4 regions of the Variovorax sp. GW821-FHT06D12 genome follow, and region 3 is predicted to be linked to each of the others. Evidence: predicted binding sites of a transcription regulator. Region 3 holds the regulator's gene; each other region holds the start of a gene.
The links. Region 3 encodes sigma-54, which starts transcription at its own class of promoters, with help from an activator protein. Its sites were predicted from a motif close to TGGCANGNAANCTGCTTT; they were not measured.
Positions count from the first base shown of each region.

Region 1: hmpA (NO-inducible flavohemoprotein) is a predicted target of sigma-54. The motif match lies at 3,227-3,244, and genes of this name have one in related genera.
Region 2: AC07SQ_RS30380 (ammonium transporter) is a predicted target of sigma-54. The motif match lies at 3,029-3,046, and genes of this name have one in related genera.
Region 4: glnA (type I glutamate--ammonia ligase) is a predicted target of sigma-54. The motif match lies at 3,764-3,781, and genes of this name have one in related genera.

Region 1 is NZ_JBWKRI010000005.1:444,065-449,136, forward strand. It holds gene AC07SQ_RS18340 (FUSC family protein) at 1-492, opposite strand, end outside; gene AC07SQ_RS18345 (MarR family winged helix-turn-helix transcriptional regulator) at 505-963, opposite strand; RNA gene rnpB (RNase P RNA component class A) at 1,123-1,491, opposite strand; gene norR (nitric oxide reductase transcriptional regulator NorR) at 1,551-3,143, opposite strand; gene hmpA (NO-inducible flavohemoprotein) at 3,279-4,463, shown strand; gene cysK (cysteine synthase A) at 4,579-5,072, shown strand, end outside.
Region 2 is NZ_JBWKRI010000013.1:113,843-118,914, reverse strand. It holds gene AC07SQ_RS30395 (PaaI family thioesterase) at 232-678, shown strand; gene AC07SQ_RS30390 (acyltransferase family protein) at 596-1,891, opposite strand; gene AC07SQ_RS30385 (LytTR family DNA-binding domain-containing protein) at 2,005-2,946, shown strand; gene AC07SQ_RS30380 (ammonium transporter) at 3,117-4,319, shown strand; gene AC07SQ_RS30375 (M14 family metallopeptidase) at 4,435-5,072, shown strand, end outside.
Region 3 is NZ_JBWKRI010000004.1:384,844-389,915, forward strand. It holds gene lptB (LPS export ABC transporter ATP-binding protein) at 1-37, shown strand, start outside; gene rpoN (RNA polymerase factor sigma-54) at 55-1,644, shown strand; gene AC07SQ_RS15465 (phospholipase D family protein) at 1,655-3,271, shown strand; gene AC07SQ_RS15470 (hypothetical protein) at 3,339-3,785, opposite strand; gene AC07SQ_RS15475 (LysE family translocator) at 3,959-4,606, opposite strand; gene AC07SQ_RS15480 (YceI family protein) at 4,632-5,072, opposite strand, start outside.
Region 4 is NZ_JBWKRI010000010.1:171,330-176,401, forward strand. It holds gene ntrC (nitrogen regulation protein NR(I)) at 1-507, opposite strand, end outside; gene glnL (nitrogen regulation protein NR(II)) at 534-1,613, opposite strand; gene AC07SQ_RS27680 (hypothetical protein) at 1,628-2,155, opposite strand; gene glnA (type I glutamate--ammonia ligase) at 2,302-3,717, opposite strand; gene AC07SQ_RS27690 (competence/damage-inducible protein A) at 3,865-4,665, opposite strand; gene AC07SQ_RS27695 (EI24 domain-containing protein) at 4,662-5,072, opposite strand, start outside.

The DNA.
Region 1 (5,072 bases), on a different contig from region 3:
CGCGAGCCCCGCGGGCAGCACGAGGCTGTGGACCAGCGTGGCGCAGAAGATGCCCAGGCCGATCTCTTCCACGCGCGCCACGGCGGTGTCGAACAGCACGAGCGGCGTCTGCACCGACGGAAAGCCGATCAGCGCCGCCGTGTAGCCCGCGAGCATGAAGACGTACGAGCGCGGCGTGCGGTCGAGCAGCGACACATACAGGCACAGCCCGACCCACAGCGCGAGCACCAGCGTGAGCAGCTCGGGCGCGTTGGACAGCGCGGGCACCATCAGCACGGTGGCAACGCTGCCGATGAGCGTGCCGCAGAAGCGGAACACCGCCTTGGAGCGCACGGCGCCGGCCAGCGGATGGGCGACGACGTAGGTGGTCATGAGCGCCCAGAACGGGCGCGGCAGGCCGGCGCGGCTGGCCAGGTACATCGCCAGCATCGCGGCGGCGAAGCTCTTGACGGAAAAGAGAACTTCCGCGCGGGTGAAGCGCGGCAACGTCATCGCCGTGGACATCTACTGGCCGCGCCCTTCCTGCTGCAGGCTCTGCATGCCGGCGGCACTGCGGCCGAGCTTGGCCTCGAGCGCGCCGAAGACGCGCAAGGTGGCGGCGATGTCCTCGTCGGGAATGCCTTCGAACAGCGCGGCGCGCATCTGGCGCAGCGCGGCCTCGATGGGCTCGCAGACGGCGCGGCCGGCGGGCGTGAGGTGCAGCGTCTTGGCGCGGCGGTCGGCCGGGTCTTCGCGGCGCTCGACGAAGCCGGCCTCGACCAGCTGGTCGAGCGAACGCACCAGCGACGGCCCTTCGATGCCCAGCGCCTCGGCCACCGTGCCCTGGCGCACGCCGTCTTCCATGCGCCCGAGCACCACCACCGGCCAGGCCAGCGTCTGCGACAGGCCCACGTGCGCCACCGCCTTGTCGGCCGCCGCGCGGTAGCCGCGCTGGAGCACCGACAGCGAGGTGCCGAGCCGCATCAGCGCATGTTCGCGCAACGGGGAGATGGGTTCGGTATCGGCCACGGCGTTATCAATTAGTTAGCTTGCTAACAATTGTACGGGTTTCTACCAAGTCTTGCACGTGGCCGCGCACGACGTCAGCGCGCGGCCCAGGGAAAAGGGGGAAGGGAAAGAAAAGTGTGAAGCTCGCCGATAAGCCGGATTCTGTGCACCGGAGCCCTCTTGCGAAGACCCCGGCGTGACCGCCATTACTCTGGGCCGTTTGTCGCCAAACGGCTCGATGCCACCTACCCGCCAGCTCAGCGGAACCACCTCGATACTGGCCTACTTGGTGTTGCTGCGCGCAGAGATTGCCCGTTTCACCCGAACTGAATCGGCTCGTCTCTGTTGCTCTGATCCTCACCTCACGGTGGAGAGTCGTTAACTCCTGCGCTGTCCTGTGCAGTCCGGACGTTCCTCCAGTGCGATCTTTCGACCCGATGCTGTTGCCCGAAGGCAGAGCATCGTCCCTTTCGGGCTTGCACCAGCGGCGGTCTGGCGTGCTTCACCGCTCGATTATCGCCCGCTCCATCAATGACCCTTCAGGCGGTGCCGCGCGCCGACTTTCAACCGGGCGTTTCGCTGTCGCCAGCCTGCACCAGGCCCAGCTTGCGCAAGGTCCGGTGGAAGTTGCTGCGGTCGATGCCGGCCTCGCGCGCGGCGCTGGCCACGCGGCCGCCGTGGCGGGCGAGCAGTTCCAAGAGCCAGGCCCGCTGGAAGGCCTCGGTCGCGTCGCGCAGCGTGCCGCCAGCGATGGCAGGCCCCGCGTGTTCGTTCGCCGGGGCCTGCACGGGCGCTGCCATGGCGCTTCCGACGACGGCAGCGCTGTCCAGCGCCAGGTGATGCGGTTCGATCGCCGTCCAGCGCGAGCCGCGCGGCTGTTCCCGGAACGCCCGCAGCGAGGCGCGGCTGATCACATGCTCGAGCTCGCGCACATTGCCCGGCCAGCCGTGCGCCAGCATGGCGGCCTTCGACGCCGGCGAGAGCCGCAGGTTGCGCGCGCCCAGCCGGTGCTGGTTCTCCTCGAGAAAGCTGCCGGCGAGCACGAGCACGTCGCGCCCCCGCTCGCGCAGCGGCGCGACCACGAGCGGATAGACCGACAGCCGGTGGTACAGGTCGGCGCGAAAACGCCCCTGCGCGATCGCCGCGGGCAGGTCGCGGTTGGTGGCCGCGATCACGCGCACGTCGACCTTGCGCATGCGGTCGCTGCCGGGGCGCTGCACCTCGCCGCTTTGCAGCACGCGCAGCAGCTTGGCCTGCACGCTCAGCGGCAGCTCGCCGACCTCGTCGAGAAAGAGCGTGCCGCCGTCGGCGATCTCGAACTTGCCGTCGCGGTCCTGCACGGCGCCGGTGAACGCGCCGCGCTTGTGGCCGAAGAGTTCGCTGTCGGCCAGCGACTCGGGCAGCGCCGCGCAGTTGACCTGCACGAGCGGCTGCTCGCTGCGGCGCGAGCGCGCGTGCAGCCGCTGCGCGACCAGGTCCTTGCCGACGCCGGTTTCGCCGAGCAGCAGCACCGTGAGGTCGGACACGGCGACGGTGTCGATCTCGTGGCACAGCTGCTTCATCGCCGGGCTGCTGCCCAGCAGTTCGCGGGGCGCGCCACGCCCCGCACGCAGCGCCTGCGCGACGGCCTGCTCGCGCATGGCGCGCGCCTGCATCTCGCGGATCGTGTGGGCGGCCTCGATGCCGGTTTCGACGAGGGCGATCAGTGCCTCCATCTGCGCCGGGCCCACGGCATCGAAGGCGTGCGGTTCCAGCGCATCCAGCGTGAGCAGGCCCCAGACGGCGCCGCGCAGGCGCAGCGGCGCGCCCATGCAGTCGTGCACCGGCAGGATGCCCGGCTGGCCGGCGACGAGGCCGTCGTACGGGTCGGGCAGGTTGCAGTCGTGCGCGAAACGCAGGCCCCGTTCGCTGTCGAGCAGGCGCGCAAAACGCGGATGGGCGGCGACGGGAAACTGGCGCCCCAGGGTTTCATCGCTCAGGCCGTCGACCGCGATGGGCTTCAGCACGTCGACGTCGAGCTGCAGCAGCGCGGCGGCATCGCAGCGGACCAGTCCCCGCGCGGCGGCGAGCAGCGACCGGTAGCGGGCAGCCTCGGCTTCGGGCTCAGGCTCGGGTGGTGAGGCCTCGGTGGTCGAATCGACACGCAATGTGGTCATAAGTACAACGCTGAAGTTGTTGCTAATTTGACCACGCCCAATAAATCCCCAATGGCGTCAAGCACTTGCAGAGGCCTTCCGGCTGGCACGGATCGTGAGAAGACAAAGGCATCTCAACAGAGGAAGCGCCAGACCATGAACCCGCAAACCATCGCCATCGTCAAGTCCACCGTGCCCGCGCTCCAGGCCCACGGCGAGGCCATCACCAGCCACTTCTACAAGATCATGTTCGAGGGCCATCCGCAGGTGAAGGCCTTCTTCAACGAGGCGCACCAGGCCGCCGGCACGCAGGCGCGCGCGCTGGCGGGCGCGGTCATCGCCTATGGCGCGCACATCGACCGGCTCGAAGCGATCGCGGGCGCCCTGCCCCGCATCATCCAGAAGCACGCCGCGCTGGGCGTGCTGCCGGAGCACTACCCGATCGTCGGCCACTACCTGCTGCGCGCCGTGAAGGAGGTGCTCGGCGATGCCGCCACCGACGAAGTGATCGCCGCCTGGGGCGAGGCCTACGAATCGCTGGCGGGCCTTCTCATCGCCGCGGAAGAAGCCGTCTACAGCGCCAACGCGGCGCAGCCCGGCGGATGGCGCGGCACGCGCGAATTCCGCGTGGCCCGGCGCGAGGACGAGAGCGAGGTCATCACCTCGTTCTACCTGGAGCCCGTGGACGGCGGCGCGCTGCTGGCCTTTTCGCCGGGGCAGTACCTCACGCTGGTGCTGGAGATCGACGGCCAGCCGGTGCGGCGCAACTACTCGCTGTCCGACGCGCCGGGCAAGCCGTGGTACCGCATCAGCGTGAAGAAGGAAGAAGGGGGCCGCGCCTCGAACTGGCTGCACGAGGCCGCCGCGGTCGGCACGCGGCTGCAGGTGCAGGCGCCGTGCGGCGACTTCGTGCTGCAGCCCGCCGGCGAGCAGGCGCGGCCCCTCGTGCTGGTGACGGGCGGCGTGGGCATCACGCCCGCGATGAGCATGCTCGAATCGGTGGCGCACACGGGCCGGCCGGTGCACTTCGTCCATGCGGCGCGGCACGGCGGCGCGCATGCGTTCCGCGCCCGCGTCGACGCGCTCGCGCAGCGGCATGCGAACGTGAAGCCGCTGTATGTCTACGACGCGCCGCGCGAGAGCGACACGCCGCACGCGACCGGCTTCGTCACCCGCGAGCTGCTGGCCGGGCTGCTGCCGGCCGACCGCGACGTCGACCTGTACTTCCTCGGACCGAAGCCCTTCATGCAGGCGGTGTATGCGAACGGGCTGGCGCTCGGCGTGCCGAAGCAGCAGCTTCGCTACGAGTTCTTCGGGCCGCTGGAAGCCCTGGAGGCCTGAACCGCAACGGCCCGCCATCCCCTCGTGCTGAAACGGTCGCGGGCCGGGTGCAACCCGGCCCAGGGGGCGCCACAATGCGCGCTGACCATCCGACCCTCGCACCCAAGGAGATTCCATGAAGGCCCAGAACATCCTCCAGACCATCGGCAACACGCCGCACATCCGCATCAACCGCCTGTTCGGCCATGCGAAGCAGCAGGTCTGGATCAAGTCGGAGCGCGCCAACCCCGGCGGCTCGATCAAGGACCGCATCGCGCTGTCGATGGTGGAAGACGCCGAGAAGAGCGGCGCGCTGAAACCCGGCGGCACCATCGTCGAGCCCACCTCGGGCAACACCGGCATCGGCCTGGCGATGGTCGCGGCCGTCAAGGGCTACAAGCTGATCCTGGTGATGCCCGACAGCATGTCGGTGGAGCGCCGCCGCCTCATGCTGGCCTACGGCGCCACCTTCGACCTCACGCCGCGCGCCAACGGCATGAAGGGCTCCATCGCCCGCGCCGAGGAAATCGTGGCCGGCACGCCGGGCGCGTGGATGCCGCAGCAGTTCAACAACCCCGCCAACGTCGACGTGCACGTGCGCACCACGGCCGAAGAGATCGCGGCCGACTT
Region 2 (5,072 bases), on a different contig from region 3:
CCTTCCGGAAGAAAGTCGGTGACGAATCTCCGCTTCTACGGACGGGGCGGGCGAACGGGGTTAAGGCGTCGCAAAGTTTTTTTCATGACGCCGATGTGACGCGGGCGCGTTGCTGTCGCGCAGGCATCTGCCGGCGGCGAACCGGTCACCCAAGAGACGGTGCGCGGCGGCTCCGCTTCCTAGAGTGGGTCTCGCCTTCCCTCCATTGATTCACCCTGAAAGGACCCCCCCATGCTCGACACGATCCAGGCCATCAACCGTTCGGCCGCCTTCAACCGCTGGGCCGGCTTCGACGTCACACAGGCCGCCGACGGGCAGGCCGAACTGCGCATGAAATGGCGCGAGGCAGACATGGGCCAGTACACCGGCTTCCTGCACGCGGGGATGATCGCCGCGCTGCTCGACACCGTGAGCGGCTTCGCGGCCGCCACCGTGGCGGGCCGCGTGCTGGCCTCGCATTTCTCCATCAACTGCATTTCGCCGGCCATTGGCGAGGCCTTCGTGGCGCGCGGGCGCGTGGTGAAGGCGGGGCGCAAGCAGGTGTTCGTCGGGGCCGAGCTGTTCGCGCAGCCTGAAGGCCAGGGCGAAGACAAGCTCAAGCTCGTGGCGACGGCGAACGCCATCCTGGTGCCGGTGGATGAGGCGTCGACGACGCCGAAGCCGAAGCAGGCGGCGTAAGCACCACGGCAGGCTCGGCCTCGGGCTTGCGCTTCAGCCCGAACAGCGGGCGCAGCCAGCCGATGCGGCGGATCAGCCCGTCGGTCAGCAGCCAGCAGCCGGCAATGGTCACGGCGACCAGCGCCACGGGCTCCCACACCGGGCCCAGCGCCAGCGGCACCAGCAGCGCCACCCCCGCGACGATCAGCGTCTGGTGCAGCATGTACCAGGGGTAGACCGACTCGTTGGCCCAGCGCAGCCACGGCCAGGGGCGGTTCAGGTGGCGGTGGCCATGGCCCAGGATCGTGGCGACCGCGAGCCACAGGTAGGCCGTGCGCAGCACGTCCATCAGCAGCCCTTTGGGCGGAACAAGGGCCCCGACGCGCAGCGCGATGAACGCGCCGATCGTCGCCACCGCCAGCAGCAGCGACACGCGGCGCAGCCGTTCGAGTTCGCGCCAGATGCCCGTGTCCACGCCCATCCAGTAGCCGTAGAGGAAGACGGTGAAGTAGATGCTGTGCAGGTGGAAGTCCCACACCAGGTTGTGCGTGGCCGGGAAGTGCCGCGCCAGCAGCACCGTCCACGCCAGCAGCGGCAGCGCCGGCAGCACCAGCAGCTGCCAGCCGCGCAGCCCGTTGAAGCGCCGCCGCACCCACTGGCCGGCCGCCGAGCGCCACAGCGGCAGCGTCAGCGCGACCAGCGCCGTGTAGAGGAACAGGTAGGGCAGGTACCAGAGGTGGTTCCAGGTGATGCCGAACTCCGCCCCCGCGAACGCGCCCTTGGGCCACGGCGCGCCCATCGACAGGTAGCGCAGCAGGAAGGTGCCGAAGCCCGGCGCCACCAGCCCGCGCGCCACGCCCTCGGCGTAGGCCTGGTAGGGCACGACCACCGCCATGCCGAAGGCCAGCGGCAGCATCAGCCGCAGCCCCCGGCTGCGCAGCAGGCCCCAGGTGCCCTGGCCCCGGCTCAGGAAGCCGAGCGACACGCCCGAGATGAGAAACACCAGGTCCATGCGCCACAGGTTCAGCACCCGCATCGGCCACGGCAGCCACTCGGCCGCGTGCGGGCTCTTCAGGTGCCAGGGCCAGTCGGCCACGTAGTACATGCCCACGTGATAGAGGATGACGAGCAGGAAGGCGAGGGCGCGCAGGGCGTCGATGTCGTGGCGGCGCTGTGGCGTGGGAACGGAATCGGAGGGCATGGCGAGCTCCTGGAACGAGGAAACGGCGGTCATCGTGGCCCCCGCGCCCGTCCCCGGGGCCATCGCCGGGACGGACCGGCCCGGATTTGTGACGAACGGTGGCCCCCAGGGACGAAATCCGGCCCCCGGTTCGCGAGAATCCCCGCATGAGCGAGCCGCACAAGAACCTGTACGAGCGCTACGAACCGATCCGGCGGTACGTCGAGGTCGGCTTCTGGATCGTGCTGATGACGGTGCATGCCGCGATCAGCACCGTGGTCGCGCTCATCGACGCCCGCAGCCGCGCCGTGCCGCGCGCGAACTGGGAGGTCGTCACCTGGGAGGTGTCGAGCCACATCGCGCTGCTGGCCCTGGTGCCGGTGCTGGTGGCCGTGGAGCGCCGGCTGTCGCCGCTGGCGCGCGACCACTGGGTGCGCTTTCTTGCAGGGCACCTGGTGGCCAGCGTGCTCCTGAGCCTGGCGCACGTCGCGGCGATGTTCGGGCTGCGCGCCGCGGTGTACGCGGCGGCCGGCGAGCCCTACGACTTCGGCGGCGCCATGGGGCGATGGGGCTACGAATACCTGAAGGACGTGCGCGTCTACGCCACGATGGTCTTCGGCGTGTGGGCCTACCGGCTCTTCATGCTGCGGCTGCAGGGCGAGGCGCGCGTGCTCGATCCGCCGGAAGAGGGCGTGGCGCCGGTGCCCGAGGCTTTGGAGGAGAGGGAGGGAGTCGAGCCCTCGGTACAGGAACTGCCAACGCCGGCAGCGCCGCCGCCCGCCCGCCCCGAACGCTTCCTCGTGCGCAAGCTGCGCCGCGAATTCCTCATCGCCGCCACCGACATCGACTGGCTGCAGGCCGAGGGCAACTACGTCGGCCTGCACGTCAACGGCCACGACTACCTGCTGCGCGCCACGCTCACCGACTTCCTGACCCAGCTCGACCCCGCCACCTTCGTGCGCGTGCACCGCAGCCACGCGGTGAACCTGGGCCGCATCAAGGAGATCGAGCCGCTCGACGGCGGCGACGCCCGGCTGCACATGCACGACGGCACGAGCGTGCCCTGCAGCCGGCGGTATCGCGACGCGCTGCGCGGCGGCGCCAGCTGAGCGTTTCGGCGCGTTCCGATCCGGTGCGCGTCCTGCGAATTCGGCCCATTCCTGGGTCGTTTCGCACCATTCAAGAGCCTTCAGGCACCATTTTTGCTTTCTTGCGCCGGCGCCCCGAGCCGTTCGGGTGCGACGCACCAAATCAAACCAAAAACCTGCAAGAAGCTCTCATGGACGCACTCAAACAGGGCGCTGACGCGCTGTTCATCCTTCTCGGCGCCATCATGGTCCTGGCCATGCATGCCGGCTTTGCCTTTCTGGAACTGGGCACCGTGCGCAAGAAGAACCAGGTCAATGCGCTGGTCAAGATCCTGGTCGACTTCTCGGTGTCGACCATCGTGTACTTCCTGGTGGGCTACGGTGTGGCCTATGGCACGCATTTCTTCGTCAGCGCCACCGAACTGTCGGCAAGAAGCGGCTACGAGCTGGTGAAGTTCTTCTTCCTGCTGACCTTCGCGGCGGCCATTCCGGCCATCATCTCGGGCGGCATCGCCGAGCGGGCCAAGTTCTGGCCGCAGCTGATCGCCACCGCGGTGATTGTCGGTTTCGTCTACCCGTTGTACGAGGGCATCGCCTGGAACAAGGCCTTCGGCATCCAGGGCTGGATCGCCTCGGTCACCGGCCACGAGTTCCATGACTTCGCCGGCTCGGTCGTCGTGCACGCCGTGGGCGGCTGGCTCGCGCTGCCGGCCGTGCTGCTGCTGGGCGCGCGCCGCAACCGCTACCGCGGCGACGGCTCGCTAAGCGCACACCCGCCCTCGAACATCCCGTTCCTGGCGCTGGGCGCGTGGGTGCTGTGCGTGGGCTGGTTCGGCTTCAACGTGATGAGCGCGCAGAGCATCGACAAGATCTCGGGCCTCGTCGCCGTCAACTCGCTGATGGCCATGGTCGGCGGTACGCTGGTGGCGCTGGCCATGGGCAAGAACGACCCCGGCTTTGTCTACAACGGCCCGCTCGCCGGCCTCGTGGCCGTGTGCGCCGGCTCCGACCTCATGCACCCGCTGGGCGCGCTCGTGGCGGGCGGCGTGGCCGGCGCCATCTTCGTCTTCATGTTCACCCGCACCCAGAACAAATGGAAGATCGACGACGTGCTCGGCGTGTGGCCGCTGCACGGCCTGTGCGGCACCTGGGGCGGCATCGCGGCGGGCATCTTCGGCACGCAGGCGCTCGGCGGCATCGGCGGCGTGAACCTGTGGGCGCAGCTGATCGGCACCTTGCTTGGCGTGGGCTGGGCGCTGATCGGCGGTGCGGTGGTGTACGGCGTGCTCAAGGCGACCATGGGGCTGCGGCTGTCGCAGGAAGAGGAATACGACGGGGCGGACCTGTCGATCCACCATATTTCGGCGACGCCGGAGCGCGAAGTGAATTGGTGAGGGCGATGCGGCTCAGGACATGAGCCGCAACGGGGGATTTGCGGCGCACGGCACGAATTTGCCAGCTGTAGCAAACTTGCCGGCGGCCTCCGATCCCACCTGTTCACCACCCCCAATGACCCAATCTCCCCCCGCCCTCGAAGTCCTCCCCCGCGACCTGTCCGCCTACCGCGAGGGCAACGTCGGCATCGACTACGTGCACCGCTTCGAGTCCGGCAAGCCCGGCCCGCACGTGCTGATCAATGCGCTGACGCACGGCAACGAGATCTGCGGCATGACCGCCGCCACGCACCTGCTCGACACCGGCGTGCGCCCGAAGATCGGCACGCTGACCGTCAGCTTCGCCAACGTGGCGGCCTACGAGTCCTTCAACGAGGCGCTGCCTTTCGACAGCCGCCAGCTGGTGCACAACCTCAACCGCGTGTGGTCGCCCGAATGGCTCGACGGCAGCGAAGACAGCCCCGAGCTGCGCCGTGCCCGCGAGCTGCGCCCGGTGGTGAGCGCGGCCGACCACATCCTCGACATCCATTCCACGAGCCAGCCCGTGATCCCGTTCTGGGTGTACCCGGCCTTCGACCGCAACGCCGAGGCCGCCATGGCCATTGGCCGCCCGTCGGTGCACCTGGTGATGCCCGACGGCCTGGGCTCGGGCACGCCGCTGATCCAGCACGGCCAGCATGGCCGGGCCGACGGCAAGGGCGTGGCGCTGGTGGCCGAGTGCGGCCAGCATTTCCTGCGCTCGGCCTCCGAGCT
Region 3 (5,072 bases):
ACGCAGGGTGTACCTGGGCGAGCACTTCCGCATGTAAGGGAGGGTCGGGTCTCCATGAAGCAAGGGCTGTCCCTTCGCGTCTCGCAGCATCTGGCCTTGACGCCTCAGCTGCAGCAGTCGATCCGGCTTCTGCAGCTCTCCACGCTCGAGTTGAGCCAGGAGGTCGAGCAGATGCTGGACGAGAACCCGTTCCTCGAACGCACCGCGGAAGAAGCGGCGCGCGAGGAGTTCGGGCTGGACACGGCCGACGCGCCGGTGCCGCGCGACGACGCGGGCGAGGGCGAGGCCGAGTTCACGCCGTCCGCCGCCAGCACTTCCTCCACGTCCAGCGACACCACCACCTCGACCCCCGACACCGACGGCCCCGCCGCCGAGATCGCCGAGCGCGAGCCCGACTGGGAAGGCGACGGCACCGTCGACATGGCGCCCGACGACAGCGAGTGGGGCAGCGACGCGCCCGCGCGCCAGAACAACCTGGGCGACGACGAGCGTGCCGACGCCACCGAACTCGCGCGCAGCCAGGAGTCGCTGCAGTCGTTCCTGCACCGCCAGGCGCTGAGCCTGCGGCTCAATGAAAACGACTGCGCCGCGCTGCGCTTTTTGATCGAGTCGCTCAACGACGACGGCTACCTCGAAGACTCGCTGCCCGCATTGGCCTCGGGCCTGGCGGGCGACGACAACGACCAGTTCGACGACCTCGTGCACCACTTCCAGGTGGCGCTGGGCCTGCTGCAGAGCCTGGAGCCGGCCGGCGTCGGCGCGCGCGACCTCGGCGAATGCCTGAGCATCCAGCTGAAGGCGCTCGCCAGCGAAGACGAGACCGAGGCCGACGCGCTCGTGCGCAAGACCGCCATCGCGATCTGCAAGCAGCCGATGGAGCTGCTCGCGCGGCGCGACTTCAAGCGCCTGGCCACGCTCACGCGCACCAACGAAGAGCTGGTGCGCTCGGCGCTGCAGATCATTGCGCGGCTCGAACCCAAGCCGGGCCGCCGTTTCGTCGACGTCGAGCGCAACATCGTCATTCCCGACGTGATCGTCACCAAGACCGGGCGCGGCACCAACGTGAAGTTCCGCGTCATGCTCAACCCCGAGGTCATGCCGCGCCTGCGCGTGCACGACATCTACGCCGGTGCGCTCAAGTCGCACAAGGGCGAGGGCAGCCAGGCGCTGTCGCAGCGGCTGCAGGAGGCGCGCTGGTTCATCAAGAACATCCAGCAGCGCTTCGACACCATCCTGCGCGTGAGCAACGCCATCGTCGAGCGGCAGAAGAGCTACTTCGTGCACGGCGAACTCGCGATGCGCCCGCTGGTGCTGCGAGAGATCGCCGACGAGCTGGGCCTGCACGAATCGACCATCTCGCGCGTGACCACCGCCAAGTACATGGCCACGCCGTTCGGCACGGTCGAGCTCAAGTACTTCTTCGGCTCGGCGCTCGGCACCGAGACTGGCGGCAACGCATCGAGCACCGCGGTGCGCGCGCTCATCAAGCAGTTCGTGAGCTCCGAGAGCATCAAGAAGCCGCTGTCGGACAGCCAGATCTCCGAGATGCTGAAAGAGCAGGGCATCGAGTGCGCACGCCGTACCGTGGCCAAATACCGCGAAGCGCTTCGCATCGCGCCGGCCAACCTTCGCAAGGCCCTGTAGAAAGCCACCGATGACCCGTCGCCTGCTGTCGCGTTGTGGGCATTGGGTCTTCGCCATCGTGGCTGCATCGCTGTTCGCCGGCTGCGCCACCTTGCCCGACGAGGCGCCGCGCCCGCCCACCAAGGCCATCGCCGTCTCGAACGACACCGCGCTCGGCCGCATCGCGCTGGCCTCGCAGCCCGACCCCGACCTGAGCGGCTTTCGCCTGATGCCCGGCGGCGACTTCGCCTTCGACACCCGCATCCAGCTCGCGCGCCGCGCCCAGCGCACGCTCGACGTGCAGTACTACCAGATCGAGAACGACGAGACCGGCCGCTACCTGCTGCGCACCCTGCGCGATGCGGCGCAACGCGGCGTGCGCGTGCGCCTGTTGATGGACGACCTGTACACCTCCGGCGAAGACGAGCTGCTGCTCGGCCTGGCCGCCACGCCGAACGTGGAGCTGCGCCTGTTCAACCCGTTCCCGGCCGGGCGCGGCAGCCTGCTCAAGCGCTTCACCGCGTCGCTGTTCGACTTCAGCCGCGTCAACCGCCGCATGCACAACAAGCTCTTCATCGCCGACGGCGCGATGGCGGTGGCGGGCGGGCGCAACATCGGCAACCAGTACTTCCGCCGCACCACCGGCCCGAACTTCATCGACCTCGACACCTTCGTCACGGGCGCGCTGATCCCGCGCCTGGGCGTGCTGTTCGACCAGTACTGGAACAGCCCGCACGTGCGTCCGATCGGCGCGGTCGTGCACACCGACCTGCCGCGCGAAGAGCTGCAGCGCCGTTTCGACGCCGCCACCGGCCCCGACACCACGCCGCCGCCGCCCAGGCCTGCGCCCAACGACCTGCTCGGCTACAGCCCGGTGGCCGACGACCTCGACGCCGGCAAGCTCGGCCTGATCTGGACCACCGCCGAGGCTTATGCCGATTCACCCGACCGCGTGATCGGCAAGACCGCGTCGTATGGCGGCGTGCCGCTGCTCGACGTGGACAGCGTGCGCTACAACGTGGTCGAGCAGATGCGCCGCGCGCGCAGCGAGGTGACGCTGGTCTCGCCCTACCTGATTCCGGGCGCGTCGGGGCTCGAGGTGATGCGCGAGATCCGCGGGCGCAACGTGAAGATCAGCGTGGTCACGAATTCGCTCGCTGCCACCGACGAACCGCTGGTGCACACCGCCTACCGCCGCTACCGCGCCGACATGCTGGCGCTGGGCGCCGAGCTGCACGAGCTGAGTTCCGCGCGCACGCGGCGCAGCGTGCGGCTGGGTTTGTTCGGCACGTCGGTGGGGCGGCTGCACGCCAAGTCGGCGGTGATCGACCAGCGCATCCTGTTCGTCGGCTCGATGAATTTCGATCCGCGCTCCGAGATCCACAACACCGAGATCGGCCTGTTCATCCGCAGCCCCGAGATGGCGCAGCAGACCCTGAAGCTGCTCGACGTGCTCAAGCAGCAGGGCGCCTACCGGCTGCGCTTTGCCGAAGGCGCCGATGCGGGCGCAGTCGGCTCGCGGCGCATCGAATGGGTCAGCGAGGAAGGCGGCAAGACCACCGTGCTGCACGAAGAACCCGACTCGGGCTTCTGGGACCGCACCATGCTCGAGCTGCTGGCGCCGCTCACGCCCGAGAGCTTGCTGTAGCGCAGCGGTGCTTCGCGAAAGGCTTTGCAAGCATGGCGCTGCCGCAGATGGTCGCTGGCGGCGAGCCTCAACGCGGGAGCGGTGGCTTTTCGGGAGTCGCGCAGGTCATTTGAGACTTCGGGACACGAAATCTCGTCTCGACCGTATCGAACCAGGCCATGTAAGAGCGCACGGAGTGTTCGTCGATCTCAAGAATCTCATCGCAGAATGAAAAGCCGGGCCCAATGATCGGGTTGCTGCTCGCAGTGATCACGGCGCAGATGCGATTGCCCTGAATCTTGTAGCGCATTGCCGCGGTGTAGGGCTCCTTGCTTTCAGGAAAAGCCCCACAAAAGGAGCTTGTGCCGTCGACGTATTCGTCATACCCATGGCACGTTTTTCCACCGTCATCGGAGTTGCACCACACGCCCTGCAGGGCCCTGTTCAGATCTTCGTCCTGTAGCGTCGCGGAAGAGGACTGTGTTGCAACAACCGTGAGAGCGGCGGCGATCAGGAGTTGGTGGACGAATGGCATGCGATGGGCTTGATGACGAAGCTGGACCTGGAAGCGGGACCATAGCCGTTGCCGATTGAAAACAACCCGGCTGCCGCGCACATCCCCTCAAGAAATCCAGACCGCGTGAAGAAAGACGCGGCTTCCCCCGGGTGCGTTGCCCGGAGCCGGCATCGCCGGTCGAACCTGATCGATCAGGTGCCGCGCACCGCCGACCACACCAGCCGCAGGCCCAGCAGGCCCATCACGCCGCCGGCGGCGCGGTCGATCCAGGTCTTGTAGCGCAGGTAGGCCGCGCGCGGCGCGGCCGAGGACAGCGCCAGCGCGACGATCGCGTACCAGCCCGTCTCGATGCAGAAGATCACGGCCGGCACTGCGAGCGCCAGCACCAGCGGCACCTCGCGCGGCAGGAAAGCCGCGAAGATGCTCGCGTACACCACCGCCGTCTTCGGGTTGCTGATCTGCGTGGCCAGGCCGAGCAGGAAGGTGCGTCCGCTGCGGCCCTGGCTGCGGGGCGAGGCGTCCGTGTCGGGCGTGATCGCGAGCGGCTGCCGCGCGCCGCGCCAGATGCGAAAGCCCAGGTAGATCAGGTAGGCGCCGCCGAAGGCCTTGATCGCGAGGTACAGCGCCGGCACCGCGAGAAACGCTGCCTGCAGCCCGGCCAGCGCCGCGATGGAGAACGCCAGCCCGCCGGCGCCCATGCCCAGTGCCGCCGCGAGCCCGTCGCTGCGCGAGGCCACGGCCGTGCGTGCCACCATCACGAAGCTCGGGCCCGGGCTCATCGCGCCCACGGCCATGGCGCCGGCAATGCCGAGCAGGGACAGGAGGTGGGCGTCGGTCATGAGTGGGCTCCGGTGGGGGATGGGTTCATTGCACGTTCACGGCTTCGACCTGCACCAGCAGCTTCACCTTGTTCTCGAAGCCGAAGTTCAGGCCCCAGGTGATGCCCCAGTCGCTGCGCTGCACGGTGGCCTCAAAGTCGCCGCCGCAGACCTGGCGGTTGATCAGCGGGTTCAGGTAGCAGTTGAAGCGCACGGCCTTCAGCGTCACCGGCTTGGTCTGGCCCATGAGCGTGAGCGTGCCGGGCACGTCGGTCACCTTGTCGCCGCTGAAGTCGATGCGCTCGGCCACGAAGCGGCCGGTGGGGAATTCGGCGACGTTGAAGAAGTCCTTGCTCTGCACGTGGCGGTTGAGCAGGTCGACGCCGGTGTTGATGGAGCTGATGTCCATCGTGATGTCGACCTTGCCGCTGGCGCCGGTGCCGTCGATCTGCACCGAACCGTCCTTGGTGCTGAAGCGGCCGCGGTT
Region 4 (5,072 bases), on a different contig from region 3:
GGTGATGAGCACCGTGACGTTGCTCTGCGACAGCCGGCCGATGGCACGGAACACGTCCTGCATCGCGGGCGCCTGGCCGAGCATTTCGGGGGCGGCGACCATGCGTTCTTCGGACACCTCTTCGCGCTGGCTTTCGTCGACGGCGCGGCGGATGAGTTCGACGGCGCGCGGCAGGTCGAAGGGCTTGGGCAGGTACTCGAAGGCGCCGCCCTGGAAGGCCGAGACCGCGCTGTCCAGGTCGGAGAACGCGGTCATGATGATGACCGGCAGGCCGGGGTGCTTGGCCTTGATCTTGTCGAGCAGGTCGAGCCCCGAGCCGCCCGGCATGCGGATGTCGCTCACCAGGACCTGCGGGCCCTGCTGCTCGTCGCCTTCGGCCTGTTCGAGCGCGGCCAGCACTTCGCGTGTGTTCGTGAAGCTGCGCGTGGGCAGGTCTTCGCGCAGCAGTGCCTTCTCGAGCACGAAGCGTATCGATTGGTCGTCATCAACTATCCAGATCGGCTTCATGCATCTCCTCTGTTGCCGGGGCTGCGCTAGGGCAGCGGAATCAATATCTTGAAATCGGTTCGGCCCGGGACGCTGTCGCACTCGATCACGCCGTGATGCTGTTGCACAAAAGTTTGCGCAAGCGTCAGTCCCAGCCCGGTCCCGCCTTCCCTGCCCGAAACGAGCGGATAGAAGATGCGGTCCTTGATCGTGTCCGGCACACCCGGTCCATTGTCGATGACATGCAATTCCAGTGCCAATCGATACCACTGCTTGTTGAAGATCACCTGGCGGGCCACGCGGGTCTTGAAAGTGATCTGCGCATCGCCCGCCGCGCGGCGCTCGGCCAGGGCCTGCGCCGCGTTGTGCGCGATGTTGAGCGTGGCCTGGATGAGCTGCTCGCGGTCGCCGCGGAACTCGGGAATGGAGACGTCGAAGTCGCGCTCGATGTGCAGGTCGCGCGGAAACTCCGCCAGGATCACCGAGCGCACGCGCTCGCACACCTCGTGGATGTTCACGTCGCCCACCACGTGCGGGCGCCGGTGCGGCGCCAGCAGCCGGTCGACCAGCGTCTGCAGCCGGTCGGCCTCGTGGATGATGACCTGGGTGTACTCGATGAGGTCGCGCGACTCGACCTCCATCTGGAGCAGCTGCGCTGCGCCGCGGATGCCGCCCAGCGGGTTCTTGATCTCGTGCGCGAGGTTGCGGATGAGCTCCTTGTTGGCCTGTGCCTGGTCGATGAGGCGCTCCTCGCGGTCCTGGCGCACCTGCTGCTCCAGCGGCGACATCTCGATGATGAGTTCGCCCTTCTTGTCGCCATGCGCGAGCGTGACCTGCACCGGCATCAGCTCGTGGTTCACGCGCCGCAAAAAGGCCTCGTAGCGCAGCGTGGCGAAGTCGTTGCTGCTGGCGCCGTCGAGCGCGGTGCGCAGCACCTGCGGCTCATGGAAACAGGCGCCGAACTGCGAGCCCTCGAGCGTGCGCCGCGAGGTACCCAGCGCGTCTTCGAGGCCCGCGTTGGCGAACAGCACCGAGCCGTCGCTGTTGACCACCGCGATCAGCGTGGACAAGAGGTCGAAGGCGCGAAAGCGCGGATTGGCGCCAGTCGCCTTCTTGCCGAACACCATGGACTGCGCGCCGCTTACTGCGCTTGCGGCTTGCCGGGCAGGCGGCCGATTTCGCGGCGGATGCCCGCGATGTCGCTCTCGTTGCGCGCGAGCTCGGCCTTCATCTCGGCCACGCGGTCCAGGTACTTCTGGTAGTTGCGGCCTTCGCTGCCCTGCTTCTCGGGCTCGCCGTTGTTGTATTCCTTCTTGAGCTCGGTCTGGCGGGCCTCGGCCTTGCGCAGCTCGGCCTCGAGCACCGAGCGCGCCTCGCCATCGCGGGCGCGCTGGTCGACGCCTTCGACACGCGGGCTGCCCGCCGGGGCGCGCGCGGCGGATGAACCGCCCGACGACGACGACGCGCTGCCACCACCGCCGCCCGAGGGCTTCGTGCCCTGCACGACGGTGACGTTGCCGCCTTCCATGATCTTGCAGCCCTTTTGCTGGGCCACGGTCGCGTTGTTGGTGTACTCGTTGCCGCAGCGCCAGACGCGCTCTTGCGCGAGCGCCGCCGTGGCGGTGGCGAACGAGGCGGCGGCCAGGAAAATCAGGGAGGCAGTCTTCATTTGGATCCGGAGAGGGCGCGACAAACGCGCATTTTGATGCAATTCGGGCCCGCTCACGACAGGGTGTTCCGCACCAAGGAAAAAGGACGGCCGGGGCCGTCCTTTTGTCTTACTTGCCCGCCGGGGCGGGCTCGTTGTGGCGCCTTTTACAGCGAGTAGTACATGTCGAATTCGACGGGGTGCGTCGCCATGCGGAAGCGCGTGACTTCCTGCATCTTGAGGTCGATGTACGCGTCGATGTACGAGTCGGTGAACACGCCGCCCTTGGTCAGGAACGCACGGTCCTTGTCCAGGTGCTCCAGGGCCTGGTCCAGGCTGTGGCAGACGGTCGGGATCAGCGCGTCCTCTTCCGGCGGCAGGTGGTACAGGTCCTTGCTGGCGGCTTCGCCCGGATGGATCTTGTTTTCCACGCCGTCCAGGCCGGCCATCAGCAGCGCGGCAAAGCCCAGGTACGGGTTCATCAGCGGATCGGGGAAGCGCGCTTCGACGCGGCGGCCCTTCGGGTTGGCCACGAACGGGATGCGGATCGAGGCCGAGCGGTTCTTGGCCGAGTAGGCCAGCTTCACCGGGGCTTCGAAGCCGGGCACCAGGCGCTTGTAGCTGTTGGTGCCGGGGTTCGTGATGGCGTTCAGGGCACGGGCGTGCTTGATGATGCCGCCGATGTAGTGCAGCGCGAAGTCCGACAGGCCTGCGTAGCCGTCGCCGGCGAACAGGTTCTTGCCGTCCTTCCAGACCGACTGGTGCACGTGCATGCCGGAGCCGTTGTCGCCGACGATGGGCTTGGGCATGAAGGTGGCGGTCTTGCCGTAGGCGTGGGCCACGTTGTGGATCACGTACTTCTGCAGCTGGACCCAGTCCGCGCGCTGCACCAGCGTGCTGAAGCGGGTGCCGATTTCGAGCTGGCCGGCGTTGGCCACTTCATGGTGATGCACTTCGACCGGGATGCCCAGCGATTCGAGCACCAGGCTCATTTCCGAGCGCATGTCCTGGAAGCTGTCGACCGGGGGCACCGGGAAGTAGCCGCCCTTGACTGCGGGACGGTGGCCGCTGTTGCCGTGCTCGAACTCCTTGTCGGTGTTCCACGAGGCTTCTTCGGACTCGATCTTCACGAAGCAGCCCGACATGTCGTTCTTCCAGCGCACGCCGTCGAACACGAAGAACTCGGGTTCCGGTCCGAAGTAGGCGGTGTCGCCCAGGCCGGAAGCCTTCATGTACGCCTCGGCGCGCTTGGCGAGCGAACGCGGGTCGCGCTCGTAGGCCTTGCCGTCGGCCGGGTCGATCACGTCGCAGGTCAGGATCAGCGTCGTTTCTTCGAAGAACGGGTCGATGTTGGCGGTGTTCGGGTCGGGCATGAGCTGCATGTCCGAGGCTTCGATGCCCTTCCAACCGGCGATGGACGAACCGTCGAACGCGTGGCCCGAGGTGAATTTGTCTTCATCGAAGTGCGACACGGGCACGGTCACGTGCTGCTCTTTGCCGCGGGTGTCGGTGAAGCGCAAGTCGACGAACTTGACCTCGTTTTCCTTGACGAGCTTGAGTACATCGGCGACGGTCTTTGCCATCAGTTTCTCCTGAGTTGGATGGTGGTTAGGAATACAGGGACGGGAGGATGCAGTTTCTGTGCCATTGTCACCCCGCCGGATGAGGCCCGGGTGACGGCCCAGGGGCTGCCGGAAAAGGAAAAAATCACCAAATTGGTGCAATGCAGATTAACGCACCAATTCAGGGCCAAGCTTCGCATCGAAAGTGTGCAGACCTTCGATGAGCTGGCCATAGGCGGCATCGAGCTTCGCAGGGTCGCCCTTGACGCCCAGCTCGATGTGGCGCCCGTACTGCGGGTGATCCACGCTGGGCAGGCTGAACACCTTGATGCCGGCGTGGGCCTGCTCGATGGCCTGCATCAGGGGCGTGAGGGTGGCTTCCATCGCACCGAAAACGATCACGGACTTCTCGGCGATGGCGTTGCGGGTGAACAGATCGGCATAGCGGCTGTCGAGCACCGACTCGATCATGGGCCAGGCCATGACCGGGAAGCCCGGCACGAAATGCACGTGCTCGACGCTGAACCCCGGGATCTTGTTGTACGGGTTGCGGATGATCGACGCGCCCTGCGGAAACACGCCCATGTTCAGGCGGTGGATGTTGTCGGGCCGGTCGGGCTCGTAGGGCACGCCCTGCTCCAGGGCCGTGTCCTGCATGCGCTCGCGGATCAGCGCCTCGGCCTCGGGGTGCAGCGCCAGCGGCACGCGCAGGGCCTGGGCGGCGCACTGGCGGGTGTGGTCGTCGGGCGTGGCGCCGATGCCGCCGGTCGAGAACACGATGTCGCCCGAGGCGAAGGCGCGCATGAGGGCCGCGGTGATCCGCGTGGGCTCGTCGCCCACGTACTCGGCCCAGCTCAGTTGCAGGCCGCGCGCGGCCAGCAGCTCGATGACCTTGGCCATGTGCTTGTCGGCCCGCTTGCCGGAAAGGATCTCGTCGCCGACGACGATGAGACCGAATGCGCGTGTCATGGAGAACTCCATTGAGAAAGAGCGGCCTTGTTGGCCTCGGTGGCTTCGGCCGCCTCGAGCGTCTGCTGTGCGTCGCCGCTGCCGGCCGCGGGCTGCTGCGCCGCGCGCTGGGCGCGCAGCTGGGTCAGGGCGTCGAGGCAGTAGTGCGCGAACCAGAGCGCGGAGAAGGCGAAGACCAGCGTGTAGATCCAGATGGCGATCGGCACCAGCACGAAGAAGGCGGCGGCGAACAAGAGGCCCGAGGCCCAGACGATGCTCGGCGCCGCGCCCAGGTAACCGCACAGCACGCCGATGCACAGCAGCGGCAACCGGTGGGCGCGCAGCAACGCGGCGCGTTCCTCGGGGCTGGCGTGCTCGGCCAGCGCGTCGAAGCTCATCACCCGGTAGGTCAGCCAGCCCCAGATCAG